3 regions of the Silvania sp. genome follow, and region 3 is predicted to be linked to each of the others. Evidence: predicted binding sites of a transcription regulator. Region 3 holds the regulator's gene; each other region holds the start of a gene.
The links. The regulator PurR, encoded in region 3, represses purine synthesis genes. The targets are predictions, from matches to a motif close to CANGCAAACGTTTGCNTG.
Positions count from the first base shown of each region.

Region 1: pyrC (dihydroorotase) is a predicted target of PurR. The motif match lies at 5,295-5,312, and genes of this name have one in related genera.
Region 2: tusA (sulfurtransferase TusA) is a predicted target of PurR. The motif match lies at 4,763-4,780, and genes of this name have one in related genera.

Region 1 covers NZ_JBOGBT010000071.1:598-7,976, reverse strand. Annotated here, with positions in the region: gene murJ (murein biosynthesis integral membrane protein MurJ) at 1-94, opposite strand, end outside; gene ACRDD5_RS13715 (Gfo/Idh/MocA family protein) at 242-1,165, opposite strand; gene ACRDD5_RS13710 (YceH family protein) at 1,168-1,818, opposite strand; gene rimJ (ribosomal protein S5-alanine N-acetyltransferase) at 1,828-2,412, opposite strand; gene mdtH (multidrug efflux MFS transporter MdtH) at 2,647-3,855, shown strand; gene grxB (glutaredoxin 2) at 3,918-4,565, shown strand; gene ACRDD5_RS13690 (lipoprotein) at 4,691-5,251, shown strand; gene pyrC (dihydroorotase) at 5,361-6,407, shown strand; gene dinI (DNA damage-inducible protein I) at 6,481-6,726, shown strand; gene bssS (biofilm formation regulator BssS) at 6,995-7,249, shown strand; partial or broken gene solA (N-methyl-L-tryptophan oxidase) at 7,366-7,379, shown strand, end outside.
Region 2 covers NZ_JBOGBT010000009.1:942-8,320, reverse strand. Annotated here, with positions in the region: gene ACRDD5_RS01430 (beta-ketoacyl synthase chain length factor) at 1-498, opposite strand, end outside; gene ACRDD5_RS01425 (AI-2E family transporter) at 973-2,022, opposite strand; gene ACRDD5_RS01420 (MFS transporter) at 2,167-3,375, shown strand; gene ACRDD5_RS01415 (DcrB family lipoprotein) at 3,377-3,934, opposite strand; gene ACRDD5_RS01410 (7-cyano-7-deazaguanine/7-aminomethyl-7-deazaguanine transporter) at 4,007-4,672, opposite strand; gene tusA (sulfurtransferase TusA) at 4,841-5,083, shown strand; gene ACRDD5_RS01400 (TRAP transporter substrate-binding protein) at 5,275-6,249, shown strand; gene ACRDD5_RS01395 (TRAP transporter small permease) at 6,271-6,780, shown strand; gene ACRDD5_RS01390 (TRAP transporter large permease) at 6,791-7,379, shown strand, end outside.
Region 3 covers NZ_JBOGBT010000046.1:39,441-46,819, reverse strand. Annotated here, with positions in the region: gene ACRDD5_RS10235 (riboflavin synthase subunit alpha) at 1-191, shown strand, start outside; gene cfa (cyclopropane fatty acyl phospholipid synthase) at 224-1,372, opposite strand; gene punC (purine nucleoside transporter PunC) at 1,644-2,837, opposite strand; gene punR (DNA-binding transcriptional activator PunR) at 2,954-3,886, shown strand; gene purR (HTH-type transcriptional repressor PurR) at 3,883-4,908, opposite strand; gene ACRDD5_RS10210 (cytochrome bd-I oxidase subunit CydH) at 5,204-5,293, shown strand; gene ACRDD5_RS10205 (MFS transporter) at 5,458-6,624, shown strand; gene sodB (superoxide dismutase [Fe]) at 6,661-7,242, opposite strand; gene ACRDD5_RS10195 (C40 family peptidase) at 7,365-7,379, opposite strand, start outside.

The sequences.
Region 1 (7,379 bases), on a different contig from region 3:
AGACCCGCGCCACAATGGCGTCGCGCGCAAAGCCCAGCACGCGCGAAAACATGGTCATCGAGCTGACGGCCGCCAGCGATTTTAATAGGTTCATTAACGTGAATTTCCACACCCAAACGGAAAACGCCTGCAAAGCAGGCGTATTTGCGCCGGGTGGCGCGATGCTTACCCGGCCTACAAAACAACAGCGCGTAGTCTACCCCGAAACCGCGGAATTGCTATCGCCAGATGTTACAGCGGGTTATTCGCTGATGGCGTCGCGCCACAGCTTCTCCACGATACGCTGGGCACGGATCGCCTGTTCGCCCGCGGTTTCCGGAACCGTCTGATTTTGCACGCATTCGATAAAGTGGCGCGCACAGCCGGTAAATCCGCGTTGCTCGAGCGTACTTTGCCAGCCCGGAATAGCAGGCGTCACCACGCCTGCGCCCCGCTCTTCCCGCCACTCGCGCATATCGGTGATATCCAGCAGCGCGCCGTCCGTGACCGCCTGAACCCACTCCCGCTGGCTGCCTGCCCGGCGGTGCATGGAGGTGGTTACCTGCAGATTGTCCGCGCTGAAATGGTGCTCGGCGTAGATCATCGCCCCCTGGTCGTTAGTCTGCAATGTGCCGCCGGTTAAGCGGGCGCTGTCACCCGCCAGCCACAGAGCGGTATCCACCACGTGCAGATAGTCATCCAGCAGCGTAAAACGCAGATCGTTGGGCCCGACGCTGTCGGCGCGATGCTTATCCATGCGCAGCGATGCCGCACCGTTCAGCTGGGTTTTCAGCTGCTGATAGAGCGGTGCAAAGCGGCGGTTAAAGCCCACCATCAGGGTCAGTTTTTTCTGCGCAGCCAGCTCAATCAGGCGCTCGGCATCGGCAAGATTATCCGCAAGCGGTTTATCAACACAGACGTGGACGCCCGCCTGCAGCAGCTCGCTGACCACCTGATAGTGGGTGGCGGTCGAAGTATGGACAAACACCGCATCGCACTCGCGGGCTAAATCCTGCAGCGAGCCCAGGTATGGCATGCGCACGGACTCGCAAATTCGCAGTGCTTTATCGCGTGAGGGCGACCAGGCCCCCTGTAACGTCCAGTCGGTGGCGGTACTCAGCACCGGCAGCCAGGCTTTTTGCGCAATGCCGCCCAGACCGACAACGCCTACTCGTAATTTTGTCACCGTTAATCTCCCAGATGTGCCAGCAGCGAATCGAGCCGCTGTTTCAGGTCTTCAACTTCATTCTCCAGCGCCTCAACGCGCGCCGCCAGGCCAACGTCTACCAGCGAGGTATCGGCGTCTATCGCATTGACCGGCGTTTCAACGTCGCCGCTGAAGAGATGCATAAAGCGGCTTTCGCGCTTACCGGGTTCACGCCCCAGACGCAGGACAAAGGGGCCATCTTCCCGGCTGGCTAACGCCTCAAGCGTCTGCTCCACCTGTTGGGTATCGGCAAATTCATGCATGCGCGCCGCGCGGGTGCGCAGCTCACCAGGCGTTTGCGCCCCGCGCAGCAGCAGGGTAGCGATGATGGCAACCTCTGCCGGACTCAGCTTCAGCGCACCAAATTCCGAGTTACAAAAGCGCTGCTCGTACTTGGTCACGCGGTTGCCAAACCCGCTGACGGTGCGCAGATAGTGACGCTTCACCAGCGCGTCGAGCTGATCCTGCACATCGTGTTCGCCGAGGTTCATCACCGGTTCACGGTTGGTTTTTTGGTTACAGGCCAGGGTCACGGCATTGACCGAGAGCGGATATTGCTCCGGGGTGGTTACCTGCTTTTCCAGCAGACAGCCAATCACGCGCGCTTCGGTGGCGCTTAACTGATATTTCATTTCTGTTCCTTAGCGCCCGGCGCTCCATTGTTGAGTGGTCAGCGCCGTCAGAACATGATCGCGCCATTCGCCGTCAATCAGCAGGTAATCTTTGGCGTAGCCCTCTTTTTCAAAACCGAGGCGCCCCAGTAAATCGCCGCTGCGCTGATTGTGCGGCATATAGTTAGCCATAATGCGATGCATATGCTGGGTACGCTGCATGTAGCGGATTGCCGAGGTCAGCGCCTCGTACATCAGCCCCTGTCCCTGCCATTTTTGCCCGATGGAATAGCCCAGATAACAGGCGTGGAACGAGCCCCGCACCACGTTAGAAAAGTTGGCGATCCCGACGATCTCTTTTTCATCAGGATCGAGCAGCGCAAAATAAAACGCCGAGCCCTGTCGGTGGAACTCGGCAATCATGCTTAACCGTGCCTGCCAGCCGGAAGGGTAACAGTGACTCTCATCCCGTACGGGTTCCCAGGGTTTTAAAAACTGACGATTCTCAGCGTAGTAGTCCGCCAGACGCCAGGCATCACGCTCATGCACCAGACGCACCACCAGGCGGTCGGTCGTCAGGCGCACTTTCGGCACATTACTGCGATAGCCAAACATTGATACCACTCCTTCCCGTTACAACCTCGACCCGTTAGCTTTACTATACCTGCGCGAATGCCGTCTGGGAAAACAGTGACATACCCTTTTTACGGCTTTTCACCTTTTTCGATGAAAAACCTGAATCAAAGTCACCTCTTGATAAAAAAATATTGTGACAGCTTGTGTGGGAAAAACCCCGCCAACAACGCAGAATATTAGCGCGCTTATCATCTTTATTCCCCTGGAGGGGAAATGTCCCGTATCTCGCAGGCCCGTAATCTGGGTAAATATTTCCTGTTAGTCGATAACATGCTGGTTGTCCTCGGCTTTTTTGTCGTTTTTCCGCTCATTTCGATTCGCTTTGTCGATCAGATGGGCTGGGCGGCACTGATGGTCGGGATTGCGCTGGGGCTACGCCAGCTCATTCAGCAGGGGCTGGGGGTGTTTGGCGGCGCGATTGCCGATCGCTTCGGTGCAAAACCGATGATTGTCACCGGCATGCTGTTGCGGGCCGCGGGCTTTGCCACCATGGCTATAGCGCATGAACCCTGGCTGCTGTGGGTCTCCTGCATTATTTCCGGTCTCGGCGGCACGCTGTTCGACCCACCGCGCACCGCGTTGGTGGTGAAGCTGATTCGTCCTCAGCAGCGCGGGCGTTTTTTCTCCCTGCTGATGATGCAGGACAGTGCCGGCGCGGTCGTTGGCGCGCTATTAGGAAGCTGGCTGCTGCAGTATGACTTCCGCCTGGTGTGTGCCACCGGGGCGGTACTGTTTATTCTCTGCGCGGGGTTTAACGCCTGGCTGCTGCCTGCCTGGAAACTCTCCACCGTCAAAGCGCCGGTCCGCGAGGGTCTGGATCGCGTGTGGCGCGACAAACGCTTTATCACCTACGTGCTGACGCTGGCCGGGTATTACATGCTGGGGGTCCAGGTGATGCTGATGCTGCCGATCATGGTCAATGATATTGCCGGTTCCCCGACGGCGGTGACGTGGATGTACGCCATCGAAGCCTGCCTGTCGCTGACCCTGCTGTACCCCATCGCCCGCTGGAGCGAAAAGCGTTTTCGCCTTGAACATCGGCTGATGGCTGGCTTGCTGTTGATGTCCCTGAGCATGCTGCCGATCGGTATGGTGAGCTCGTTACAGCAGCTGTTTCTGCTGATCTGTACCTTCTACATCGGCTCGATTATTGCTGAACCCGCGCGTGAAACGCTGAGCGCGCAGCTGGCCGATGCCCGTGCGCGCGGCAGCTATATGGGCTTTAGCCGCCTCGGGCTGGCAATTGGCGGCGCGCTGGGGTATGCCGGTGGCGGCTGGCTGTTCGATGCCGGTAAAGCCTTTAATCAGCCGGAACTGCCGTGGGTCATGCTGGCGCTGATTGGGGTCATCACCTTCTTTGCCCTGGGCTGGCAATTTAGCCATAAACGCAGCGCGCCGGGTATGCTTGAACCGGGTACCTGATTTGTAACGGGCTTTTTTCTCCTCCATACTGAATGTTGATGGTCAACCACTGGAGGAGAAACGTGAAACTTTATATTTACGATCACTGCCCGTTCTGTGTGAAAGCCCGTATGATTTTTGGCCTTAAAAATCTTCCCGTCGAAAGGATAACGCTCCTGAGTGACGACGACGCCACGCCGACGCGGATGATTGGGCAAAAAATGGTGCCGATCCTGCAAAAAGATGACAGCCGTTATCTGCCCGAAAGCATGGATATCGTGCGCTATGTCGACGCGCTTGATGGCCAGCCGCTGCTGACCGGTAAGCAAAATCCGGCCATTGCCGAATGGCTGCGCAAGGTTAACGGCTATGCCAACCGTCTGTTGATCCCCCGATTTGCCAAAGCCGCCTTTGATGAGTTCTCCACCCCGCAGGCACGCGCCAGCTTTGTCGCAAGGAAAGAGGCGTCCATCGGCAGCTTCGCCGAGCATCTGTCCCACTCTGCAGGGCTGGTGAAGAACATCAGCGACGATCTTCGGGCGCTGGACAAGCTCATCGTCCAGCCTAACGCAGTGAATGGCGAGCTCTCCGATGACGATATCCACCTGTTCCCGCTGCTGCGTAATCTGACAATCGTTGCGGGCATTAACTGGCCGACACGTGTCGCCGATTACCGCGATAATATGGCCAAACAGACCCAGGTGAACCTGCTGTCGTCCCAGGCGCTGTAATCCCTGCCAGGGCGGTCACATTCAGACCGCCCGCTTTTATCAGCTTTTTCCGCTGGTTTGACAAAGTCTCCCCTGACATACTGTCGCGTCATAATTGAGGCGCTGACATTCTGTCGAGGGAACCTATGAAAAAGATTGTTATTGCCGCTGCGTTAATTGTCAGCGGCCTGCTGGTTGGATGTAATCAGCTTACACAGTACACCGTCAGCGAGCAGGAAATTAATCAGGCGCTGCAAAAGCGTAATAACTTTGCGAAAGATATCGGCGTGCCCGGCGTTGCCGATGCCCATATCGTGCTGACCAATCTTGCCAGTCAGATTGGTCGCGAAGAGCCCAACAAAGTGATACTTTCCGGCGATGCCAGCCTGGACATGAACTCCCTGTTCGGCAGCCAGAAAGCCAATATCAAACTGAAGTTAAAAGCGCTGCCGGTGTTTAACAAAGAAAAGGGGGCTATCTATCTGCAACAGATGGAGATCGCCGAGGCCGAGGTGTCGCCGGACAAGATGAAACCGGTTCTGCAGACGCTGATGCCCTATCTGAACCAGTCGCTGCAAAACTACTTCAACCAGCAGCCTGCTTACGTTCTGCGGGAAGACAACAGCAAGGGCGAGGCGCTGGCGAAAAAGTACGCGAAAGGGATCGAAGTGAAGCCGGGTGAGATAATAATCCCCTTCACTGACTAACCTTAAAGGCGCTTCGGCGCCTTTTTTTACGGAAAAGAGTGCAAACGAAAACGTTTCCCCCTATTCTTTGTGTCCGGCAAAAATCATCTCACTCAGCCGGAGCTCATCCATGACTGCACCATCCCAGGTTTTGAAAATCCGCCGCCCAGACGACTGGCATATCCATCTTCGCGATGGCGATATGCTGAATACCGTTGTGCCGTATACCAGCGAAATTTATGGCCGCGCGATTGTGATGCCAAATCTGGTGCCGCCCATCACCACGGTTGAGGCGGCGATTGCCTACCGCCAGCGCATTCTTGATGCAGTGCCTGCCGGTCACGACTTTACCCCACTGATGACCTGCTATCTGACCGACACTCTCGATCCTGATGAGGTTGAGCGCGGCTTTAACGAAGGCGTCTTCACCGCCGCTAAACTCTATCCCGCCAACGCAACAACCAACTCCAGCCACGGCGTGACCAGTATCGATGCAATTATGCCGGTACTGGAGCGCATGGAAAAACGGGGAATGCCGCTGCTGGTGCATGGCGAAGTGACCCATGCGGAGATCGATATTTTTGACCGCGAAGCGCGTTTTATCGACAGCGTGATGGAGCCACTGCGCCAGCGTCTGCCGGGGCTAAAAGTGGTGTTTGAACACATCACCACCAAAGATGCGGCTGACTACGTACGGGACGGCAATGAGCGCCTGGCCGCCACCATCACCCCGCAGCACCTGATGTTCAACCGCAACCACATGCTGGTGGGCGGCGTGCGCCCTCACCTTTACTGCCTGCCGATCCTCAAGCGCAACATCCACCAGCAGGCGCTGCGTGAGCTGGTCGCCAGCGGCTGCGATCGCGTCTTCCTCGGCACCGACTCGGCCCCGCATGCCCGTCACCGCAAAGAGGCCAGCTGCGGCTGCGCAGGGTGCTTTAACGCACCGACTGCCCTCGCCAGCTATGCGCAGGTCTTTGATGAGATGAATGCCCTGCAGCACTTCGAAGCCTTCTGTTCCCTGAACGGCCCGCGCTTCTACGGTTTGCCGGTTAACGAGAGCTTCGTTGAACTGGTGCGCGAAGAGAGCAGCGTAGTGGAATCCATCGCCCTGACCGATGACACCCTGATTCCGTTCCTCGCGGGTGAAACCGTTCACTGGACGGTTAAACGCTAAAAATTCGCTGCCCCCTGTTGCAAGCTTGCCGATATGACTGTATAAATACACAGTATAAACACAGGGGGCAAATATGCGTATTGAAGTGACCGTTGCCAGAACCACTGCTTTACCTGCCGGCGCGCTGGATGCACTGGCGGGTGAACTATCTCGCCGTATCAACGAATCGTTTCCCGAGAGCAACGGTGCTGTCACCGTCCGCTACGCCGGGGCCAACAACCTGTCCGTCATTGGCGGCGCAAAAGACGATAAAGTGCGCATCAGCGAAATTTTACAGGAAACCTGGGAAAGCGCTGACGACTGGTTTATTACCGATTAGTTTTGCTCCCTCATTGTGTTTTTTTGCCGGGTCGCCCCGGCTTTTTTTTGCCCTTCATTCACCCGCAAAATATCCTGGAAAAGGCTTAAAAATCACCCGCGTCATGGTGTTTTATTGTTCAAACATTCCTAAATGTTAGAAAAATGTGTTGCTGCCTGTTTATTTTTCCGATCAGAACCCTTATTAATTGATATACTGAAATTGCTTCAGAAAAACACGGATTGAACCTCACAGTCGTTGTCTTTAAACACGTATTCAGGGGGTTATGATGGAAAAGAATAATGAAGTCATCCAGACCCATCCTCTCGTTGGCTGGGATATCAGCACCGTGGACAGCTATGACGCACTGATGCTGCGTTTGCATTACCAGACCCCGAATCACCCCGACCATGTAGAATCGGAAGTTGGGCAGACGCTGTGGCTCACCACAGACGTTGCACGTCAGTTTATTTCTATTTTAGAAGCCGGTATTGCAAAAATAGAATCCAGTGACTACCAGGAAAATGAGTATAAGCGGCATTAAGTTGATGCCACATTTTCACCCAACAGGCACCTGACGGTGCCTCAATTATTTCACCCTTGTATAACCCCGCCATGTTAATTACTCTTCTAAGCCACGAAACGCGTTAAGAGATCCTGATGAAATACGACCT
Region 2 (7,379 bases), on a different contig from region 3:
AGGCAGCGCACCGTCGAAATCAACCATCAGCACGCGGGCGTATCCGGCCTGCATCAGGCTCAGCACTTCGCACAAGCCCTGCTGGAAGGTATCAAGCCCGGCGGAAAGCGATGACGAGACAATCGGCTGACGCGCGGCGATGGTGAGATTGCCCACCGCAGAATTGTGTACGGACATGGCAAAATCGGTTGGCGAAACATCCTGCCCGGTGGCCAGCGCATGCAGAATGCGATAGTTATGCTCCAGCTCGCCGTGGCGGCTGGTATAGACCACCGCATCGATGGCGTGTTTACGCACCATTGCCAGACCGCAATCCACCGCCAGCTTGCTGCCAGAATTGAGGCGGCGGGCGGTCATCATCGGCAGCGCGGTCAGTTTCGCCTGCGGCGCACCAGGATCGATGGCGTGCAAACCTTGCGACCATGCCAGCCACTGACTGGCATCGCTAAGGCCTGGCGCTCTGGCTTGCCAGTCGAGAATGTTAAGTGCAAATTTCATCTGCGCGCGTCCGCGATAAATCCGTAATCCAATAACGAAGCTTAGCCTGAAGTCTGCTGACTCAGGAGAGGGATAAAAAGTCTCGATGCTAAAAAAAGGGTATTGCCATCGACATCGTACAATTTTGTCGGCGTGCTGGCGAATATAAGAGGCGGTATTACATTAAATAAAAATGAGAAAACCTGAACCCATTGATGGGAAAATCTTTGCTTATCAGAAGTATGCTGGCACAGGCTTAATAATAAGCCGCTTTTTTCAGAATACTCACATTACATTCATACCCCTGGCGTGCAGAGGGTATTTGCGCGGGGCGATTCGCTTACGGATAAGGCGAAAATTAAAGGCGTTTGGGACTCTTTAAATAAATGTAATTCGGGTGTTTTTTATTTTAATACGATAAGACCATTCTGTTAGCTAAATAAACCTGCCGCTGTTTCAGAGCAGCAGGTTTTTTGACAGCCTGAGAAGGCATGGCTATCCCGGTAGTCGGCTTTTTGGCCTGCCCGGGCCGAGCAGGATCGCCAGTTTGCTGCCCCCATGGGTGGTCTCCATCCAGATCTTACAGACGCTGGTCAGCGGCACGGAGAGCAACATCCCCACCGGGCCGAGCAGCCATCCCCAGATCAGTAACGACAGGAACACCACCATCGTCGACATCCCCAGCCGGTGGCCCATCATTCTTGGCTCAACGATGTTGCCCAGAATCATATGGACGATAAGAAACAGCGCCCCCACCATCAGACACTCATAAATGCCGTTGAACAGGAACGCCTGAATCATCGGCGGCCCGGCGGAGAGCACCGCGCCAATGTTGGGCACGTAGTTCAGCAGAAAAGCCAGCACCCCCCACATCAGGGCGAACTGTACGTCGAGCAGCGCCAGCCCCAGCCAGACGATGGCCCCCGTCCACAGGCTCAGCAGCGTTTTCAGCGCCAGATAGTGCGACACGCCCTTCAGCGCCCGGTGTAAACCGGCGATGTGGATCTGCGGGTTGTTCAGAGCAAAACGCATTTTGTACGGCACATGGCGCACTTCAAACAGCATGAAGACCACGGTCATCACCAGCAGCAGCACGCTGGCCATCGCCCCGGAAAGCTGGGTCATCAGCGCGGTGGCGAAGGTCATGACCTTTTCGGAATCCATGCGTTTCAGCATGCGCTCCGGCGAGATATGCAGGTTCAGAAACGGGAACATCTCCTGCAGGCTGATAATTTTGCGCGTCAGTTCTCTGTTGTATTTCGGCAGCAGGGCAGAAAATTCACTGAGCGAAGCCGCCAGCACGCCAAACAGCGCCGTCAGCACGATCAGCATCACTATCACCACAATGGTGATGGCGAAAGGCCGCTTTACGCCCCGGCGTATAAACCAGGTGACGAGCGGGTTGAGAACGATGGCGAAAAAGAGCGCCAGTAACAGCTGTACGATGATATCCGCCCCGGCGTGAATACCCGCGAGGATCACCACCAGGCAGGCCAGCTTCAGCAATATGTGTAAACCCACTTTGTCGGGCGGCGTGGTTGTCATAGCGTTTCCTTGTTATGAGATGCCCCTAAAGTGTAGTGCGCGCGTAACGCTTCGGTAGGCACCTGTATTCTTAAAGTCGCTGCTGATTTTCCAGGCCTGACGTGGTAATAGTGAAACACTGTTGTAAAAATTCTGGTGAGCCCGATGCCCGAACCTGCCGCCGAACCGGCGCTGAGCGGATTACGTCTTAATCTGCGGATTGTTTCTGTCGTTATTTTCAACTTTGCCAGCTACCTGACCATCGGCCTGCCGCTGGCGGTCCTTCCTGGCTATGTGCATGACATCATGGGCTTTAGTGCCTTCTGGGCGGGTCTGGTGATCAGCCTGCAATACTTCGCCACCCTGTTAAGTCGCCCTTACGCCGGACGCTATGCCGACCTGTTTGGCCCGAAAAGCATTGTGGTGCTGGGGCTGTGCGGCTGTTTCCTGAGCGGGGTGAGTTATCTGCTGGCCGGCTTCACCAGCGGCTGGCCGATGGTGAGCCTGGCGCTGCTGTGTCTGGGCCGGGTGATCCTTGGCGTCGGGCAAAGCCTGGCCGGAACCGGATCGACCCTGTGGGGCGTGGGCGTGGTGGGCGCATCGCATATCGGGCGGGTGATCTCCTGGAACGGGATTGTCACCTACGGCGCAATGGCGATGGGGGCGCCGCTCGGCGTCCTGTGCTACCGCTACAGCGGGCTGAACGGCCTGGCGCTGACCATCATGGTGGTGGCGCTACTGGCGATCCTGTTCGCGCTGCCGCGACCGACGGTGAAAGCCAGCAAAGGCAAACCGATGCCGTTTCGCGCGGTGCTCGGACGCGTCTGGCCGTACGGTATGGCACTGGCGCTGGCCTCGGCGGGCTTTGGGGTGATCGCCACCTTCATTACCCTGTTCTACGACGCCAAAGGCTGGGACGGCGCGGCCTTTGCGCTGACGCTATTTAGCTGTGCGTTTGTCGGCACGCGGCTGTTGTTCCCCAACGGCATCAACCGGCTGGGCGGGCTGAACGTGGCGATGATCTGCTTTAGCGTCGAGATTGTCGGACTGCTGCTGACCGGTATCGCCGAGGCACCGTGGATGGCGAAAACTGGCGTTTTCCTCGCGGGTGCGGGCTTCTCGCTGGTGTTCCCGGCGCTGGGCGTGGTGGCGGTGAAAGCCGTGCCGCAGCAAAACCAGGGCGCAGCGCTGGCGACCTACACGGTGTTTATGGACATGTCATTGGGGGTGACCGGGCCGCTGGCCGGACTGGTGATGGCGTGGGCCGGGGTGCCGGTTATCTATCTCGCGGCGGCAGGACTGGTGGCGGTGGCGTTACTGCTGACGTGGCGGCTAAAAAAATGGCCTCCAGCGGAGGCCATGTCATCGCAATAACTTACTGAATAACCAGCGTATTGATAATGCTTTCCGCAGCAGTTTGCGCTTTCTGCTGATCGTCAGCAGGCAGGGTAATCTGCAGGGTCAGCAGCTTATTGTCGATTTTGCCGAGCACCACGGATGAATAAGCAGTCTGGCCTTTGGCCGAGATAATGCTGTCCAACTGTTGCAGGTTGTGGCCCTTCAGCTCGATGGCTTTGTTGGTCACGACCTGCAGCTGCGGGTCGCGGCTGCGCTGCTGCTCTTCCAGACGTTTTGCCAGCACGCCCAGGTCTTCACTGGTGTCGTCGCCGACGATCACAATCACCGCTTTTTGCCCGGTGGCGTCGGAGTAAACGTGCATGTTGTTGGCCTGGGTGCCCAGCTTGCCGCTCTGATCGGTCATATCGGCAGGCAGAGAGAAGCTAAGTTTGCCATCCATCAGGCTGACCGCTTGACCCGTCGCATTGCTCTCGGCAGAGGCACCCTGAACAGGCGCTTTGCCGTCATTGTTATCACAGGCCGCAAGCCCCATCACCAGCAGGCCAATCCCGACATATTTAACCAGATTGCGCATTGAATTCTTCCTTTCGATAAACGGCCATAACGGCTCATCCGTCCATCTTATCACAACTGTTCAGGGGAACCTTTAACCGGCCTGCAATGCCGGATTTTCAGATTTATCTGCGAGTCTTTTCAGCAACATATTCAGCAGCAGGCCATACATCGGCAGGAAGAACACCAGGCTGATAAGCACCTTAAAGGCGTAATCCACGAGCGCAATTTCCATCCAGTGCTGGGCCATAAACGGGTCCGGGCTGCGCCAGAACGCGATAAAGAAAAAGGCCAGCGTATCGCTGACGTTCCCAAACAGCGTGGAGGCGGTGGGGGCCATCCACCAGCGATGGTTCTGCCGCAGACGGTTAAACACATGCACATCAAGGATCTGCCCCAGCGCATAGGCCATAAAGCTGGCCGCGGCAATGCGGGCGACGAACAGGTTGAAGTGGGTCAGGGCTTCAAACCCCTGCCAGCTTCCCATATAGAACAGGGAGGAGATCACGTACGACACAAACAGCGCCGGGAGCATGACGGCAAAAATAATGCGTCGGGCCAGCGGCGCGCCAAAGATGCGCACGGTGAGATCGGTAGCAAGGAAGATAAACGGGAAGCTGAACGCGCCCCAGGTGGTATGCAAACCAAAAATGGAGATCGGCAGCTGCACCAGATAGTTACTGGAGGTGATCACCAGCAGATGAAAAAGCGAAAGCCAGAACAACGCTTTTACGCGCTGCGATTGAGAGAACTGCGTCATATTGTGACCTTTTTATAAGTTGGGGTGAGGGAACCCAATAAAACCGGCTGCATCATACTGCTTTAATTCATCTTTGCAATGGTTGATTTTCACGCAATCGTTAACCTGGTTTGCATTGCCCCCTGTGGGGCGTAAACTACTGCCGTTTTTTACCTTAGCGAGACGACGATGACCGATCTGTTTTCCAGCCCCGACCACACCCTTGACGCCCAAGGCCTGCGCTGCCCGGAGCCGGTGATGATGGTGCGTAAAACGGTGCGCAACATGCAAACCGGTGAAACCCTGCTAATCATTGCCGACGATCCGGCCACCACCCGCGATATCCCGGGTTTCTGTACCTTTATGGAACATGAGCTGCTGGCGCAGGAGACTGAGGTGCTGCCGTACCGGTACCTGTTACGTAAAGGCTAGCCCCAGCAGGCCGGGTAGGGCGAAGCCGCCACCCGGCATGACCCTCGCCACAAATCTAAACCATCATTTCATTATTTGGCGCTTTTTGTGAGGCGCTTCACCTCCGCTTTTCAGGGTGTGGTCTAGTTTTTAAACGTTCAAAACTAAAACAACGTTCCGATACTTACCCTCACTACCCTGGAGTTGACTCGATGAAAACGACCCTCAAGCCGTTGCTGGCTGCTCTGTGCCTGTCCGCTTTTGCCTGCTCCGTTTCTGCGCAAACCATTAAAGCCGCCGATGTCCATCCCGAAGGCTACCCGAACGTAGTGGCGGTACAGCAGATGGGCGAAAAACTGAAACAACAAACCGATGGCAAGCTGGAGATTAAAGTCTTCCCCGGCGGCGTGCTGGGGGATGAAAAACAGATGATCGAGCAGGCACAGATGGGCGCCATCGACATTATTCGCGTCTCGATGGCACCGGTTGCCGCCATCCTGCCGGACATCGAAGTCTTTACCCTGCCGTACGTCTTCCGCGATGAAGATCATATGCACAAAGTCATCGACGGTGACGTGGGCAAAGCCATCGGCGAGAAGCTGACCGCCAATCCCAAATCTCGTCTGGTGTTCCTCGGCTGGATGGACTCCGGCACCCGCAACCTGATCACCAAGAACCCGGTGGCCAAGCCGGAAGATTTAAAAGGGATGAAGATTCGCGTGCAGGGTAGCCCTGTTGCGCTGGCCACATTGAAAGACATGGGGGCCAACTCGGTGGCGATGGGGGTGAGTGAGGTCTATAGCGGGATGCAGACTGGGGTGATTGACGGGGCAGAAAACAACCCGCCAACCTTTGTGGCCCACAACTACATGCCGGTGGCCAAAAACTACACCCTCAGCGGCCACTTCATCACCCCGGAAATGCTGCTCTATTCCAAAGTGAAATGGGACAAGCTGAGCGCCGACGAGCAGCAAAAAGTGTTGACCCTGGCCCGTGAAGCGCAGTTTGAACAGCGCAAGCTGTGGCAGGCCTACAACCAGCAGGCGCTGGAAAAAATGAAAGCCGGTGGCGTACAGTTCCATGACATCGATAAGGCGGTATTTATCAAAGCGACAGAGCCGGTGCGCGCAGAGTATGGCGAGAAAAAGCATCAGGACCTGATGAAAGCCATCGCTGACGTTCAGTAAACCCAGCCCTGTGGAGGACGTATGTCCGAAAGCTATCTGAAGTGGATGGATCGCCTGTACCTGCTCGCCATGACCGTGGCGGGCGTCTCGCTGCTGATCATGACCATCGTGATTCCGATTGGGATTTTTTCCCGCTACGTCCTCAACCGCGGCGAGTCGTGGCCTGAACCGGTGGCCATCATCTGCATGGTGACTTTCACCTTTATCGGCGCGGCGGTGGGCTACCGCGCCGGATCGCATATCGCGGTGAACATGCTGACCGACCGCCTGCCAGCCGGGTTAAAAGCCCTGTGTGCCAGGATTGTGGATCTGCTGATGCTGCTGATTTCGCTGATTATCTTCTGGTACAGCTACCTGCTCTGCGTCGAGCTGTGGGAACAGCCGGTGGCGGAGTTTCCGATTCTGACCTCCGGTGAGAGCTATCTGCCGCTGCCCGTCGGCTCGGCGATCCTCATTTTGTTCGTGCTGGAGCGGCTGATGTTTGGCTCCCAGGAAAACCGCCCGGTCGTCATGATCGGCAACCACAGTTAAGGGGTGAATCATGGATGCTTTTATTTTGCTCTTCACCCTTGCCATTTTGCTGGCGCTGGGGATGCCGGTGGCGTTTGCCGTCGGGTTGAGTGCGGTGGCGGGGGCGCTGTGGATCGATCTGCCGCTGGAAGCGCTGATGATCCAGATAACCAGCGGGGTCAATAAGTTCACCCTGCTGGCGATCCCGTTCTTTATCCTGGCGGGGGCGATCATGGCGGAAGGGGGCATCGCCCGGCGGCTGGTCAACTTTGCCTATATCTTTGTCGGCTTTATTCGCGGCGGGCTGTCGCTGGTGAATATCGTCGCCTCGACCTTCTTCGGTGCCATCTCGGGCTCGTCGGTGGCGGATACCGCCTCCATCGGCAGCGTGATGATCCCGGAGATGGAGAAGAAGGGCTATCCGCGCGAATACGCGGCGGCGGTGACGGCCAGCGGCTCGGTGCAGGCGATCCTGATCCCGCCGAGCCACAACTCGGTGATTTACTCCCTGGCGGCGGGCGGCACGGTGTCGATCGCCACGCTGTTTATCGCCGGGGTGCTGCCGGGGCTGCTGCTCGGGTTCTGCCTGATGCTCCTGTGCCTGGGCTTTGCCCACAAGC
Region 3 (7,379 bases):
AAGTGACGCCAACCCGCTTCTGCGTGCACCTGATCCCTGAGACGCTGCAGCGCACGACGCTGGGGGCGAAAAAACTGGGGCATCGGGTCAATATTGAGATCGATCCCCAGACCCAGGCGGTAGTGGATACCGTTGAGCGCGTGCTGGCGGCAAAAGAGGCCGCCATCCAACAAGCGCTCGATATCGAATAATAAAAAACACCCCGGTTTCCCGGGGTGTTTTTTTAGCGCGCCACCCGCAAACCGTTCTCCACCCCGCGGCTGAAAACCACCTGCCACAGATGAATATCCCGCGCACGAAACGCACCGGCACACGCATTCAGGTAATAGCTGAACATCCGTTTGAATCGTTCAGAATAGTTGTCTGCGATCTCCGGCCAACTGGCGAGGAAACGCGAATGCCACGCCATCAGGGTGGTGTCGTAATCCGCGCCAAAGTTATGCCAGTCTTCCATCACAAAATGCGCTTCACTGGCGTTCGCTATCTGGCGAACGGAGGGTAAACAGCCATTCGGAAAGATGTATTTGTCGATCCATGGATCGACACGATGGTCGGTTTTTTGCGAACCAATAGTGTGCAGCAGAAAAAGACCGTCCGGCTTGAGGTTGCGATCGACGACGTTAAAGTAGGTCGGGTAGTTTTTTGGCCCCACGTGCTCAAACATTCCCACGGAGACAATCCGGTCGAACTGATCGTCAAGATCGCGATAGTCCTGCAGTAAAATGGTGACATCCAGGTCGCGACAGCGAGACTGGGCCATTTTTTGCTGTTCCGCCGAAATTGTCACACCCACCACGCTGACGCCATAGTGCCTGGCTAAAAAATGCGCCAGCCCACCCCAGCCGCAGCCAATATCCAGCACCCGCATGCCGGGCTGGAGCTGCAGTTTCTCGCCGATCAGCCGCAGTTTATCCTGCTGCGCCTGTTCCAGGCTTTCGGCCTGTTTCCAGTAGCCGCAGGAGTATTGCATCGTTGGGTCAAGCATGCGGCTGAACAGATCGTTGCCAAGATCGTAATGCTCCTTGCCAACAATCCAGGCGCGTTTTTTATTTTGCAGGTTGAACAGGCGGGCGGTGGCAATACGCAGGGTGTCTTTCAGGTGGCTGGGAAGCTGATTTTCCAGTCCGGCCCGCAGGACCTTATTGAAAAAAATATCCAGCCGTTCGCACTCCCACCAGCCGTCCATATAGCTCTCGCCAAGGCCGAGGGAACCTTCCTGCATAATGCGTTTAAAAAAGTCGGGATGTTTGACCTGCAGATCGGACGCTGCCGGACCGTTGACGGTAATGCCCGCCCGGGTCAGCATTTCATTCACTATCCTGAACCAGCTGTCGTTGCGAAAACTGACTTCGTCTATACACGATGAACTCATAGCTTCTCCATCACTTGCTGTGATCATAACCCCCGGGATAAGGGCTGTGAGAAATCTCACGGGGATGACCCGCGAGGCTAATATCCGACGTAGAACAGAGGAAGGGAGATTACCCTTGCCGAAAGGCCATCCATGGAGAAACGGGAGCGTTCCTGCTCCCGTTAATGCCTAATACTTATCGTATTTATTAGAACGCACAAATAAGTATAGGCCTGAAAAAAGCGTGATTCAACACCAGAAGGTTAGCACGCTAATGACAGAGTCGGTGTCATCAGGCACGCGAGGATTCTGCGCTGAGATCGTCCTGCTGCTGGCGGGCGCGAACGTACTGCATCCGATAGCCCATCACAGACAGCACCACGGTGACCAGCATCACGCTGGTGGTGGTCAGCAGCGGGGTGGCGATCAGCCACGAGACCAGCAGGCTCGCCAGGAAACACAGACCCAGCTGCAGGGTGTTCTGCAGAGCCGCCGCGCTGCCGGTGGCCTGCGGGAAGGGACGCAGGGCCTGCGCCACCACAATTGGGTAGATCGCGCCGTTGGCCACCGCCATCAGGCAGAAAGGCACCAGCAGCGGAGCCAGACCCACGCCCGGGATAAACCCAACCGCCCAGGTTGCGATGACGCTGAGCGCATACAGGCCCAGCAGCCACGGCAGCATCTGAGGTCCTTGCCATTTTTGCAGCGCGGCGCGACAGCCGTAACCGCCAATCAGGAAGGCGATGGTTTGCGGCACGTAGCTGAGGCCGATTGCGGCCGGGCTATAGCCCATTTCGCTGAGGATAAACGGCGAGCCGGTCAGCCAGGCGAAGAAGCTTGCCGAACAGGCGGCGTAGATCAGCACGTTACCGCTATAAACACGTGAGCGCAGCAGCGATAAAAAGGTGACGCGAGATTCTGCGGGCGCTTTCGCCGTCGCAGGCTTCAGGCTAAAGGCCGGGATCATCAGCACCAGGGCGATAACGAACAGCACGGCAAAAATTGACTGCCAGTCAAAATGGGCGAGGATCCAGCTGCCGAGCAGCGGCGCCAGCGCCGGAGAAAGCCCGACCAGCGGCATAATGGTGGCGAAGATGCGGTTAACGCGCGAGGCCGGATAGTAATCGGTTACCAGCGCCTGCCAGGTGACCGCCGCAGCGCACACCCCGACCGCCTGAATAAAGCGCAGCACCAGCAGCCAGGTCGCTTCGCGGACCCACAGCATCCCCAGACAGCCGAGGGCAAAAATGGCCAGCCCGGCCAGCAGAATCGGTTTGCGTCCGAAGCGATCGGACAGCGGTCCCCACAGCAGTTGCGCAAAGGCAAAGCCTGCCAGGAACAGGCTCAGGCTGGCGCTGATGGCCGCCGCCGGGGTTTGCAAATCTTCCTGCATGACCGCAAAAGCGGGCAGGTACATGTCAGTTGCCAGGAAGCCGAGCACGCTCAGCCCGGCAAGCCAGACTAAAAATCCTTTCCCAGGTATCACTGTGTTTATTCTCCGTTATAGGTGCAGGTGTCATTGCCGCAGAGTGTAGGCAGTGCAATCCGGCTTGTGAAACGCTAATATTTGGCTGTTGCATTCAAAAATTTTGCAGGCAGAAAATGTGGTCAGAATATTCTCTAGAAGTGGTGGATGCCGTCGCGCGCAACGGCAGTTTTAGCGGTGCAGCGCAGGAGCTGCACCGGGTGCCTTCTGCCATCAGCTATACGGTGCGTCAGCTGGAGGAGTGGCTGGCGGTGCCGCTGTTTGAACGGCGTCACCGGGATGTGGAGCTGACGCCCGCCGGGGTGTGGTTTCTCAAGGAGGGGCGATCTGTTATCAAAAAAATGCAGATCACCCGAGAACAGTGTCAGCAGATTGCCAACGGCTGGCGAGGCCATCTGTCGATTGCGGTGGATAATATTGTGCGCCCCGAGCGCACCCGGCAGATGATCGTTGATTTCTATCGTCACTTTTCTGACGTGGAGCTGCGGGTGTCCCAGGAGGTCTTCAATGGCGTCTGGGATGCGCTGGCGGACGGCAGGGTCGAGATGGCGATCGGTGCGACCCAGGCTATCCCGGTAGGGGGGCGCTATGCGTTTCGCGATATGGGCACCCTGAGCTGGAACTGCGTGGTGGCCAGCCACCATCCGCTGGCCGCGATGGCAGGGCCGCTCAGCGATGATACTTTGCGCAACTGGCCATCGCTGGTGCGGGAAGATACCTCACGTTCGTTGCCGAAGCGCATCACCTGGCTGCTGGATAATCAGCGGCGGATCGTGACCCCGGACTGGGAGTCGTCAGCGTCCTGTCTCTCTGCCGGACTGTGCGTGGGGATGGTACCGGCGCACGTCGCCCGACCGTGGATTGACAGTGGCAAGTGGGTGGCGCTGTCGCTGGAAAATCCCTTCCCGGATGCCGCCTGCTGCCTGACCTGGCAGCAAAACGATATCTCTCCGGCCCTGGCGTGGCTGCTGGCGTATCTCGGCGATAGCGAAACGATGAATAAGGAATGGCTGCGGGAGCCAGAGGGGCTGGCTCCCGGGGAGGATTAACGGCGGTAGTCGCGGAAAGGACCATCCGCGACCGAGCGGCGTTCGATCAGACGCGGATGCACTTCAATGGAGTGTGACTCTTCGCGCTTGCTGACAATACGATCCAGCAACATATTGAAGGCCGTCTCCCCCAGCGAATCTTTCGGCTGGTGGATGGTGGTCAGCGCCGGCGTAAAGAAGCGCGCGTTGCGCACGTTATCATAGCCGATCAGCGAAATATCCTGCGGGACGCGCAGGCCCATTTCGTCGGCGGCGCACAGCGCGCCCATCGCCATAATATCCCCGCCGCAGAATATCGCCGTCGGACGCGGGCTCTGGGAGAGGATCTGCTGCATCGCGCGGTAGCCGGATTCCGGCTCAAAGTCGCCCTGCACAATCCAGTTTTCCGGCACAGTGATCAGCGTCTCTTCCATCGCTTTCATAAAGCCTGCCAGTCGACCGGCGCCGGTGTTGCGCTCCAGCGGCCCTGGAATCACGCCAATTTCGCGGTGGCCGCGTTCGATCAGATACCGACCGGCCATATACCCGCCTTCAAAGGCGTTATCGATTACCGAGTCGGTAAAGTCGGCTTTGGCTTCGCCCCAGTCCATCACCACCATCGGAATATTGCGATACTCCTCCAGCATATTGAGCAGCGATTCCGGGTATTCGGAACACATCACCAGCAGGCCATCAACGCGCTTTTGCGCCATCATCGACAGATAGGCCCGCTGTTTCTCGAGGCTGTTCCAGGCGTTGCCCAGAATCAGGGTGTAGCCTTTCTGGAAGCAATTCTTCTCTACGGCTTCAATAATTTCAGCAAAATAGGGCGCTTCGCTGCTGGTCGCCAGTAAGCCGATTGTCTTGGTGTGATTCACTTTCAGGCTGCGGGCCACGGCGCTTGGAGAATAGTGCAGCTCTTTAATCGCCGCCCAGACGTTGTTGCGCGTCTCTTCCGCGACAAAGCGCGTTTTGTTAATCACATGTGATACGGTTGTAGTGGAAACGTTTGCGCGTTTCGCCACGTCTTTAATTGTTGCCATCAGATGTCACTCCAGACCATATCTAAGCTCCTGAAAAACCAATAGGTAAACGTTTGCCTTCACTCGCCCTAATTGCGCAATTTGAATTGCGGTACGCCGGGAAAACGACACAGGACGTCAGGAGGGGGTCAATGGCCGGTACGCTAATAAATTTAGCGTGGAATTTTGGCTGATCTTGACCAAAAGGGGAAGAACAAAAACGGTAATCCACCTAAAACCCGCAAGATTTTTGCTGTGAACTGTGTAAAAATGAGCAAGCTCACTCTTCATGGGGTGATTAAAAGGAGAAAAATTGATGAGTACCGATCTTAAGTTTTCGCTGGTTACGACCGTTATTGTCCTGAGTTTGATCGTGGCGAGTGCTTTCACTGCTGCGCTGCACTGATCGATACGGGGGAGCCTGCTCTCCCTCGTTTCTCCTGGCTGATTGTTACGCCTCCTGCAATAATCTTTTGCCAAAATGTAAACTTCTCATTTTTTGTGATTGATGTCATGCTTTCGCCTTCATTGTTCTGTGTCGCGTGACGACACGGTGTCTGGAGTTGAAGTATGAAAATCAATTTTCCCCTGCTGGCCCTGGCGATTGGTGCATTTGGCATTGGCACCACTGAATTCTCCCCGATGGGATTGTTACCGGTCATCGCCCGGGGTGTGGATGTTTCTATTCCCGCCGCAGGAATGCTGATCAGTGCCTATGCCATCGGTGTGATGGTGGGGGCACCGCTGATGACGCTTCTCCTGTCGCATCGTGGCCGTCGTAATGCGCTGATCTTCCTGATGGCGATTTTTACCGTTGGTAACGTGCTGTCGGCCCTCGCGCCGGATTACACCACCCTGATGCTGTCCCGCATCCTCACCAGCCTGAACCACGGGGCCTTCTTTGGCTTGGGCTCAGTGGTGGCTGCAAGCGTGGTGCCTAAACATAAGCAGGCGAGCGCAGTGGCTACCATGTTTATGGGGCTGACGATTGCCAATATTGGCGGCGTCCCGGCGGCGACGTGGATGGGCGAAGTGATTGGCTGGCGGATGTCGTTCCTTGCGACTGCGGGGCTTGGCGTGGTGGCGATGATCGCGCTGTTCTTCTCGTTGCCGAAAGGCGGGGCGGGTGAAAAGCCGGAGGTGCGCAAAGAGTTGGCGGTGCTGATGCGCCCGCAGGTGCTGTCTGCGTTGCTGACCACGGTGCTGGGCGCCGGGGCAATGTTTACCCTCTATACCTATATTTCGCCGGTGCTGCACGACATCAACCAGGCGACCCCGGCCTTTGTCACTGCCATGCTGGTGCTGATCGGCGTTGGGTTCTCGCTGGGTAACTACCTGGGCGGCAAGCTGGCGGATAAGTCAGTGAATGGCACGCTGAAGGGCTTTTTACTGCTGCTGATCGTGATTATGCTGGCAATTCCCTGGCTGGCACGCAATGAGATCGGCGCGGCAATTGCGATGGTGGTGTGGGGGATGGCAACTTTCGCGGTGGTGCCGCCGCTGCAGATGCGCGTGATGCGTGTCGCCAGCGATGCGCCGGGGCTGTCGTCGTCAGTGAATATCGGTGCTTTCAATCTGGGCAATGCGCTCGGCGCGGCGGCAGGCGGGGCGGTGATCTCCAGCGGCATGGGGTACAGCTTTGTGCCGGTAATGGGGGCAATGATTGCCGCCCTGGGCCTAATTCTGGTGCTCGCGTCCGGCAGAAATCAGCCGCAGCCGGTGGGTGCCACCGAGTAACAATAATGCAGAAGGGCTCGCCCTTCTGCACTGCATTTATGCTGCGAAGTTCTTCGCTACAAATTCCCAGTTCACCAGCGCCCAGAAGTGCTCAAGGTAGTTCGGGCGCGCATTGCGGTAATCGATGTAGTACGCATGTTCCCACACGTCGACGGTCATCAGCGGCGTAGCGTTCGTGGTCAGCGGCGTTCCTGCATTGGACGTTGAGACGATTGCCAGCGTGCCATCCGCCTCTTTAACCAGCCAGGTCCAGCCCGCGCCAAAGTTCTTCACTGCTGCATCGGTAAACGCCGCTTTAAAGGCGGCGAAGCTGCCAAACGTAGCGCTGATGGCCGCAGCCAGTTCACCCGTTGGTTCGCCACCGGCATTGGGTGCCAGGCAGTGCCAGTAGAAGGTGTGGTTCCAGACCTGCGCGGCATTGTTAAACACGCCCCCTTCGGAGCCGCGCACGATCTCTTCGAGGGTTTTGCCCTCAAACGCGGTGCCAGCGATCAGGTTGTTCAGGTTGGTGACGTAGGTCTGGTGATGCTTACCGTAATGGTATTCCAGGGTTTCCACAGAAATGTGCGGGACCAGGGCGTCTTTTGCATACGGTAATGCAGGTAGTTCAAACGACATTGCTTCTCTCCTTATTATAGTGATCCATTCAATAACCATATTGAACGTGCGGGTAGAGTAGCAAAATGAAAGGTTAGACAAAAGAAGAACTTACCCTGCTGAAGAGCCAGCAGGGCAGGGGATTAACGAATGGTGTT